DNA from 2 places in the Tardiphaga sp. vice154 genome. Region 1 is predicted to be linked to the other one. Evidence: predicted binding sites of a transcription regulator. Region 1 holds the regulator's gene; the other holds the start of a gene.
What was found. The regulator LexA, encoded in region 1, represses DNA repair genes until DNA is damaged. The targets are predictions, from matches to a motif close to TGTTCNNNNTGTGTTCNG.
Positions count from the first base shown of each region.

Region 2: FIU28_RS23050 (PA0069 family radical SAM protein) is a predicted target of LexA. The motif match lies at 1,939-1,956, and genes of this name have one in related genera.

Region 1 covers NZ_CP041399.1:2,730,655-2,734,864, forward strand. The annotation lists gene FIU28_RS12755 (ComEC/Rec2 family competence protein) at 1-1,870, shown strand, start outside; gene lexA (transcriptional repressor LexA) at 1,864-2,601, opposite strand; gene FIU28_RS12765 (molybdopterin molybdotransferase MoeA) at 2,764-3,972, opposite strand; gene moaC (cyclic pyranopterin monophosphate synthase MoaC) at 3,996-4,210, opposite strand, start outside.
Region 2 covers NZ_CP041399.1:4,897,809-4,902,018, forward strand. The annotation lists gene FIU28_RS23045 (DnaJ C-terminal domain-containing protein) at 1-450, shown strand, start outside; gene FIU28_RS23050 (PA0069 family radical SAM protein) at 757-1,917, opposite strand; gene FIU28_RS23055 (hypothetical protein) at 2,104-4,032, shown strand; gene FIU28_RS23060 (PEP/pyruvate-binding domain-containing protein) at 4,047-4,210, shown strand, end outside.

The DNA of each region.
Region 1 (4,210 bases):
GGCGCTCACCGGCTACGTCGAAACGCATGAAGAGCGCGAGCGCACCGATCGCTTCGTTCTGCGGGTGACGACGATGGAGAGCCCGCGTTCGCAGGTGCGGCTCGAACGGGTGCGGCTGTCGGTGCGCAAGGGCGCCGCACCTGCGGTGGGCAGTTTCGTCCAGTTGAAAGCGCGGCTGCAGCCGCCGCTGCAGCCGTTACGACCCGGCAGCTACGACTTCGGTCGCGACCTGTACTTCCAGGGCATCGGCGCCTCCGGCTTCGTCACCGGCAGCATCAAGGCAGTCGATCCGCCGAATGTGCCGGGCTGGCGGTTGCGCTACGCCGCGACCATGCAGGGCTTTCGCGATGCGATCGACGCGCGCATCCGCACCGTGCTGTCCGGCGACGCCCGCGCCATCGCCACCGCGCTGTTGACCGGGCGGCGCGACGCGATCTCGCCGGAGGTCAATGATGCGATGTTTGTCTCGGGGCTCGGCCACGTCTTGTCGATCTCCGGCTATCACATGGCGGTGGTCGCCGGCGTGGTGTTCTTTACGGTGCGCGCGCTACTGGCGCTGATCCCCGCGTTTACCGTGACCTTTCCGATCAAGAAATATTCGGCTGCCGCGGCCCTCGCCGCGGCGCTGTTCTATCTGTTGCTGTCGGGCGCGGAGGTGGCGACGCAGAGATCGTTCTTCATGACGGCGGTGGTGCTGCTCGCGATCATGGTCGATCGCCGCGCCATCACCTTTCGCACGTTGGCGGTGGCGGCGATGATCGTGCTGGTCGCGATGCCGGAAGCCTTGGTGCATCCGAGCTTCCAGATGTCGTTTGCCGCGACATTGGGACTGGTGGCGCTGGTGCAGGGCGGCGTGCCGGTCCTCTTGGCATCGCCGGACCATTCCGCAACGGCGCGCGCCGCGCTCTGGGGCGGTCGCGAGATCATCCTGCTGACGCTGGCGTCGCTGGTCGCCGGCCTCGCCACCACGCCCTATGCGGCGTTTCATTTTCACCGCGTGACGCCGTATGGCGTTTTCGCCAATCTGCTGGCGATGCCGGTGGTCTCCGTGCTGGTGATGCCGGCCGGACTGCTCGGGCTGGCCGCGATGCCGTTCGGTTTCGACGGCGTGTTCTGGCGGCTGATGGATGTCGGCATCCAATGGATGATCGTGGTGACGCAATGGGTCGCGGCCTTGCCGGGAGCCATCGGACGGGTCGCCGCGTTCGGGCAGGGGCCGCTGATCGCCGCGACGCTGGGGATCATCCTGCTCGGGCTGCTGCGCACGCCGCTGCGCTGGATCGGCGCCGGTGTGCTGGCGCTATCGATTGCCGCGGTGCTCACGGTCAAGATGCCGGACGTGTTGATATCAAATGACGGCCACCACGTCGCGGTTCGCGGCCGCGATGGACGGCTGCAATGGATGCGCAGCACCAAGGATACGTTTTTGCAGAAAGAGTGGCTCGGGGCCGACGCCGATCCGCGGCTGCCGAATGAGGCGTCGCTCGGCCACGGCGTGGCATGCGATGTCGCGGGATGCGTCGCGGCGCTGGCCGATGGGGCTCTGGTTGCGCTGGCGCTGCAGCCCGACGCTTTTGCCGATGACTGCGCGCAAGCGGTGCTGATCGTCACGTCAAATCAGCCGCCGGCCAATTGCGCCGCAAAGGTGATCGATGCGGAAACCCTGCGGGCCAGCGGCGCACTGATTTTGCGCCGAAGCGGCGACGGATTTGCAACCACCGCCGTCCGGCCGAAAGGCGTCAACCGGCCGTGGTCGGGCGCAGTGCCTGATGCCGCCGAACCATCAAGCGCTGCAGGACGGGGCAACCGCCCGGTCGATGCGACGCCGGCCGAAGCCGACGTGCAGGCCGATGATTCCGCTGCTCAGTAGCGGCGATAGATCCCGACCAGCTTGCCCTGGATGCGAACCCGGTTCGGCGGCAGGATGCGGACTTCGTAGGCGTCGTTAGCGGGCTCCAGCGCGATCGAGGCGCCGCGGCGGCGGAAGCGCTTCAAGGTGGCTTCCTCCTCGTCGATCAGCGCGACCACGATGTCGCCGGTATCGGCGCTCTCGTTTTTCTGGATCAGCGCCATGTCGCCATCGAGGATGCCGGCGTCCTGCATCGAGTCACCGCGCACTTCCAGCGCGTAGTGCTCGCCGGTGCCGAGCATGTCGGGGGGTACGCTGATGGTGTGGCTGCGGGTCTGCAGCGCCTCGATCGGCGTACCCGCGGCGATGCGGCCCATCACCGGGACGGCCACCGAGCGGCGGCTGTCTTCCTCGTAATCGCCGTTGCCGTTGTTGTTGCCATTGCCGGTCGACAAGGGTCGCACCTTGCCGAGCGTGCCTTCGATGACGCTGGGCGTGAAGCCACGGCGGCCGGTGGCAGGTGCTGCGGCGCCGCCGAGTTCGGGCAGCTTGATGACTTCGATGGCGCGCGCCCGGTTCGGCAGCCGGCGGATGAAGCCGCGCTCTTCAAGCGCCGTGATGAGGCGGTGGATACCGGATTTGGAGCGCAGGTCGAGCGCGTCCTTCATCTCGTCGAAGGACGGCGGCACGCCGGCTTCCTTGAGCCTTTGGTCGATGAATTTCAGAAGTTCATACTGTTTGCGCGTGAGCATCTGGAGCCATCCTTGGTTGACGGGATCAGCCGCCGCATCATCATCGTCGGTTTCAGGACCGGGCAAAGCCACGACATCTCGAAACAAATCATGAACGAACACTATCTGTTCCATATGTGTTCCGCAACGCTTAAATTCCGGTCAACAAAACCGCAAGAGGGCTCAGATCGGCAATCGCACAAACTCGCAAAGCGAACCCTTGGGCGCCGCCACAGCGAACGGCCGACGGATCAGAAGTCCTTGCGCGGCAGCGAGATTTCCCAACAAGGAGGAGTCCTGCCTGGATACCGCCGTCGCGATCACGCTACCGTCGTCGCCCGGCGTCAGCACCGCGCGCAGATAATCTTCGCGCTGATCATTGGCGGCAAGATCGCGACCGACCCGACCCGATTCGATGGCATGGGCGACCTGCGCGCGGCCGGACAGCGCGCGAATCAACGGCACCATGAACAGGAAGGCGCAGACATAGGACGACACCGGATTGCCGGGCAGGCCGATCACCCGCATCGCGCCGCGCCGTCCGTTCATCATCGGCTTGCCCGGCCGCATCGCGATCTTCCAGAACGCCATCTCGACGCCGGCGGCCTCCAGCGAGGGCTTGACCAGATCGTGGTCGCCGACCGAGGCGCCACCGGTAGTGACGAGGATATCGGCGCCTGCGTCGATCGCACGCTGGATCGCCGAGGCGGTCGATTCCAGCGTGTCGGCGGCGATGCCGAGATCGATCACCTCGGCGCCTTCGGCGCGCGCCAGGGCGCGAAGCGCAAAGCCGTTGGACAGGACGATCTGGCCGGGGCCGGGGATGGCGCCGGGCAGCACCAGTTCGTCGCCGGTGGCGAGTACGGCGATCACCGGGCGGCGGCGCACCGGCAGTTCGGGGTGGTTCATGCCGGCGGCGAGCGACAGATCGCGATCGGTGAGGCGCTGCCCGGCGCGCAGCAGAACGTCGCCTTCAGCGAAATCGATGCCGGCCGCGCGGATGTGCTTCGCCACGGTGGCGGCTTCGTTGATGAGGACGACGGCGCCGTCGCGCGAAGTGTCTTCCTGGATCACGATGGCGTCGGCACCGTCCGGCACGACGCCGCCGGTGAAGATGCGCAGCGCCTCGCCGGCGGCCAGCGCGCGCTCGAACGGCCGGCCGGCGGCGACCTCACCGATCACCGTGAGCCGCGCGCCCATCACGGCATCGGCGGCGCGCACCGCATAGCCGTCCATCGCCGACATCGGCTGCGGCGGCTGCGTCCGATTGGAGGCGATGTCGCGCGCCAGCACGCGGTGGTACGCCGCCTCCAGCGGCACCATTTCCTCGGGCAGGGCGTCGGCGCCCGCGAGAATGGCAGCCATCGCGTCGGCAACCGGCATCAGGGCCATCAGTCAATCTCCAGGCGTCGTGATCAATCGGCGTCGTTGTCGGTGACCAGATAATGGCCCGACTTGCCACCCTTCTTTTCGACGAGATGAAGGCCTTCGATGCGGACGCCGCGCTCGACGGCCTTGATCATGTCGTAGATCGTGAGGCACGCGATCGAAACCGCGGTCAGAGCTTCCATCTCGACGCCGGTGTTGCCCGAGACCTTCACGGACGCGCGGACCCGGCAGCCCGGCAACT
Region 2 (4,210 bases), 2.2 Mb from region 1:
CCGACCGGCAAGGAATTGAACGTCAAGATTCCGGCCGGCGTTTCCGCCGGCCAGCAGATCCGGCTGAAGGGCCAGGGCGAAACCGCCCCCGGCCATCGGCCCGGCGACCTGATGATCACGGTCAGCATTGCACCGCATGCCTTCTTCAAGATCGACGGCAGCGATCTGCGCGTCGAACTGCCGATCACGCTGTACGAGGCGGTGCTCGGCGCCAAGGTGCGGGCCCCGACGCTGTCGGGGGCGGTCGAGCTGTCGATTCCGAAGAACACGTCGAGCGGCCGCATTTTCCGCCTCAAGGGCAAGGGCCTGCCGAAGGTCGGTGGCACAAGTGGCGACCTGTATTTCATCACCCGCATCATGCTGCCCGACGGCAACGACGCCGAACTGGAAGCGCTGATGGAAAAATGGCGCGACGGAAACACCTACAATCCGCGCAGCGATCTGGGGTAATGCGTAGCCCGGATGACAATCCGGGGCCGGCCTATCCACAACAGCCATTCCCGGATTACGTCGTCGCGCGCTTCCCGCGCGCCGACTTCATCCGGGCTACCGACCGACGCTCCGTCAAGAGGTCGGCATCAATCGATGCATTGCCTTTCAGGCGAGGGGAGCCGCGAACTCACGAACTCCCCTCCACCCGATGGCGCTGCTCAGGCACCCTCGTTCCGCATGGAAGCGAGGGGCCAAGTCCTGGCAGCGAAAGTCCTGGCAGCGAAACTTCTGGCAGCGAAACTTCTGGCAGCGAAACTTAGCCTTCTAAAACAAACTCAATTGCTGGCCCGCCTTGCTCAGCCGCACGAAGTGATCCGTGGTCAGCTTGGAGCGGCGCTTGTTGAGGCCGAGCTTGGTACAGGCGATCTCGAAGCGCCGGCCGATCATCCAGGCCATCGGCCCGGTACCCTTCATCCGCGTGCCCCATTGCGAATCATAGTCGCGGCCGCCGCGCATGTCGCGGATCAGCGTGAAGACGTGGCGATACCGATCCGGATAGTTCGCCATCAGCCATTCGCGAAACAGGTCGCGGACCTCCAGCGGCAGCCGCAGCAGGACGTAACTCGCCTCCTTCACCCCGGCATGCGCCGCGGCATCGAGAATGCGCTCGATCTCGGCGTCGTTCAGCGCGGGAATCACCGGCGCCACCATCACCGTGGTCGGAATGCCCGCCTCCGACAATTGCCGCAGCGCCTCCAGCCGCTTTTCCGGCGACGACGCCCGCGGCTCCATCGTGCGTGACAGCTTCGGATCGAGCGACGTCACCGAGATCGCCACCTTGGCGAGGTTGCGCTTCGCCATACGCGCCAGAATGTCGATATCGCGGGTCACCAAAGCCCCCTTGGTGACAATGCCGACCGGATGGTTGGCGCGCTCGAGCACTTCGAGAATGCCGCGCATCACCTTCCGCTCGCGTTCGATCGGCTGGTAGGGATCGGTGTTGGTGCCGATCGCGATCATCCTCGGCTCGTAGTCCGGCGCCGCCAGCTCCTTCTCCAGCAGCCCCGGCGCGTCCGGCTTGACGAATAACTTCGATTCGAAATCCAGTCCGGGCGACAGGCCGAGAAAGGCGTGGCTCGGCCGCGCGAAGCAATAGACGCAGCCGTGCTCGCAGCCGCGATAGGGATTGATCGAGCGGTCGAAGCCGATATCCGGCGACTCGTTGCGGGTGATCACCTTTCGCGCGGTATCGACCGCCACCGTCGTCTTGAAGGCCGGCAGTTCATCGAGGCTCTGCCAGCCGTCGTCGAAGGCGACGCGGGCTTCGGCCTCGAAGCGACCGCTATCATTGGATTGCGCCCCGCGACCGCGCCGCCGCTGCTTCTCGATCGCCACCGCAATCTCGGGAAACGGCGAGGCCCCGCCCGGTTCGGGGGGCGGCAGAACCGGCGGGTGCTTGCGGGCGGCAGCATGGGTGCGAGTCATGCCGACAACATAACAAACAACCGGAACATATCAAGAACAAATAAACATCCCTGTTCGAAACAGCCGGCGGCAATCCGTGCCGGTCGGGCAGCTGTTCTGTGACGTTTCGATGAATGATCCAGCGCAATCAAACTGTCGCGAAGGCGCGCCATACATGCACAGGTCGGATCGAACTGGTGGTGGCAAATGAAATCCCAGATCATCGAACAACTTGGCCAGACCGGCATGCTGCTGCCCTCTCTGGTCGCGGAAGGTCTCGGCGCCAATGACCGCATCAAGGTGCGGATGAGCGCGTTGCAGGGCGCCGCGCAGCATGCGCGACAGCCGGATCAGGCCGTTTCGGATCTGCAGGCCGAATGCCGCGCCGCTTCGATTCCGCCGGCGGCGATCGCGACGCTGATCGGCGGCGCCCATATGGCAGCCGACGGTCGCATCGCCGCGCCAAATCTTGCCAAGCTGATGAAGGACATCGCCGACGACATCGCGGCGATGATCCGCGCCGTCCGGGCCGGCGCCCCGCAGGAGGGCGAGGCCTTCGACGCCCGGCTGGCGGCGATGCTGGCGGCCGGCGTGCTGGACGCGGCGACCGAGATCGAGGTGGTGCGGATCGCGCGACTGACCGGCATGGCCGAAAACGGCGCCGACAGCCTGCATCGGCTGGTGATGGACCTGCACAAGGCGCTTAACCGTCTTGCCGCCCGTTGCGCCGAGGAAATCGTCGATGGCGCCCATGTCTTCGGTCTGCAGCCTGAAGACCATGCGCCGGTGCAGAGCTTCATGCGTGGGCTCGGCGAGACGAAAATGCTGAAGTTCGATCACCCTGGCCTCGACACCATGGCGACGCGTTCCGGCGGGCGGCTGCTGATCCAGAACGATATCGGCACCACCGATGCCCATGTCGTCGTAATCGCCGTGAAGGCGAACACCGTCACCGTCACCTATACCGACGTGCATCGCGCCCGCGCCAGGTTCTTCGTGGCGCAGTTCGAGAAATTCCCGGCGGCGTGGAGCGGGCTGGATCGGCACGCCGCCAGCGGACTCGGCGACGACGGCACGTTCTATCTGGTGACCGGCGACTATCAGGCCGACAGCGCCGATGAGCGCGATGCCTTCCTGGCCGCGATCGGCGCTGCTCTGGTGTTCCTGATCGACTGGAACAAGGCGCGAAAATTGTTGCGGAGCTGGGTCGCCAAGGGCGACGCCGCCAACCTGCTCGGTTGGGCGGCGCGCCATCGGATCGGCCACCGGGCGTTCCTCGAACTTGGCGGTGACGAACTGATCGGCGCCGCGGTACGCAACGCGGCCCCAACAAGGATCGGTTTCGGCGAACGGCTCGACCAGGCCCTGGGCCGCGACGCCGCGGTGGAATTCCTCAAGACCGCGATGCGGGTTTCCACCGAAGCACTGCGCGAGGGCCGCTCGGTACGCCTGGTACGCGACCAGATCGAAGCCGAACTGGTCCGGCATCTGGAGCGGGTCGATAGCACCCTGCTTGCCATCATCCTGCGCCAGGCCGGTCTGGCGAACGATATCGCCGCCGGCCTCGCGTCTCATATCGCCGCGCTGCAGGCCGGGCGCAGCAGCGACGGCAAGGCCCTCGCCGCGCGCGCCAGCCGGATCGAGCAGAAGGCCGACCGCATCGCCATCGAAGCCCGCAAGGAGGTGACGCGCCTCAACGCCCGTCCGGTCATCGAGCAGATGATGGACCGCGTCGAGCAGGCCATCGACGAACTGGAACAAGCGGCGTTCATCGCCTCGCTGCTGCCTGAAGCGGTTGCCCCGGCGCTGCTGGAAGCGCTGGCGGGGCTGTGCGGCTCGTCCGTCTCGGCCCTGCAGGCAACCGCCTCAGGCGTCGCCGCCGCCGCCGAAGTGCCCGACGGCCAGCGCGTCGATTCCGAGGACGCACTGGCCTGCGTGCTCCGCCTGATCGACGCCGAGCACAGCGCCGACCTGCGCGAACGCGAGATTACGGCGCAGGTATTGACCGGCGGCTTCGACGTGGCGACCTCGCTGGCGGTGCTGGAACTGGCGCGGGCGATCGAGCGCGCGACCGACCGGCTCGCAGGATTCGGTCACCTGCTGCGCCGCTACATCATTTCCGACCTGCTGGCGTAACCGAGGGGCTGACAATGCATATCGTGCGAATTGGCGACGGCTCCGCCAAACATCATTCCGCCGACAGCATCGGCAACAAGGCTGCGAACCTCGCGCGCATGGCGGCACTCGGCCTGCCGGTGCCGCCGGCCTTCGTGCTGCCGGTCAAGCTGTGCGCCGCCGTTCTCGCCGGCGATGC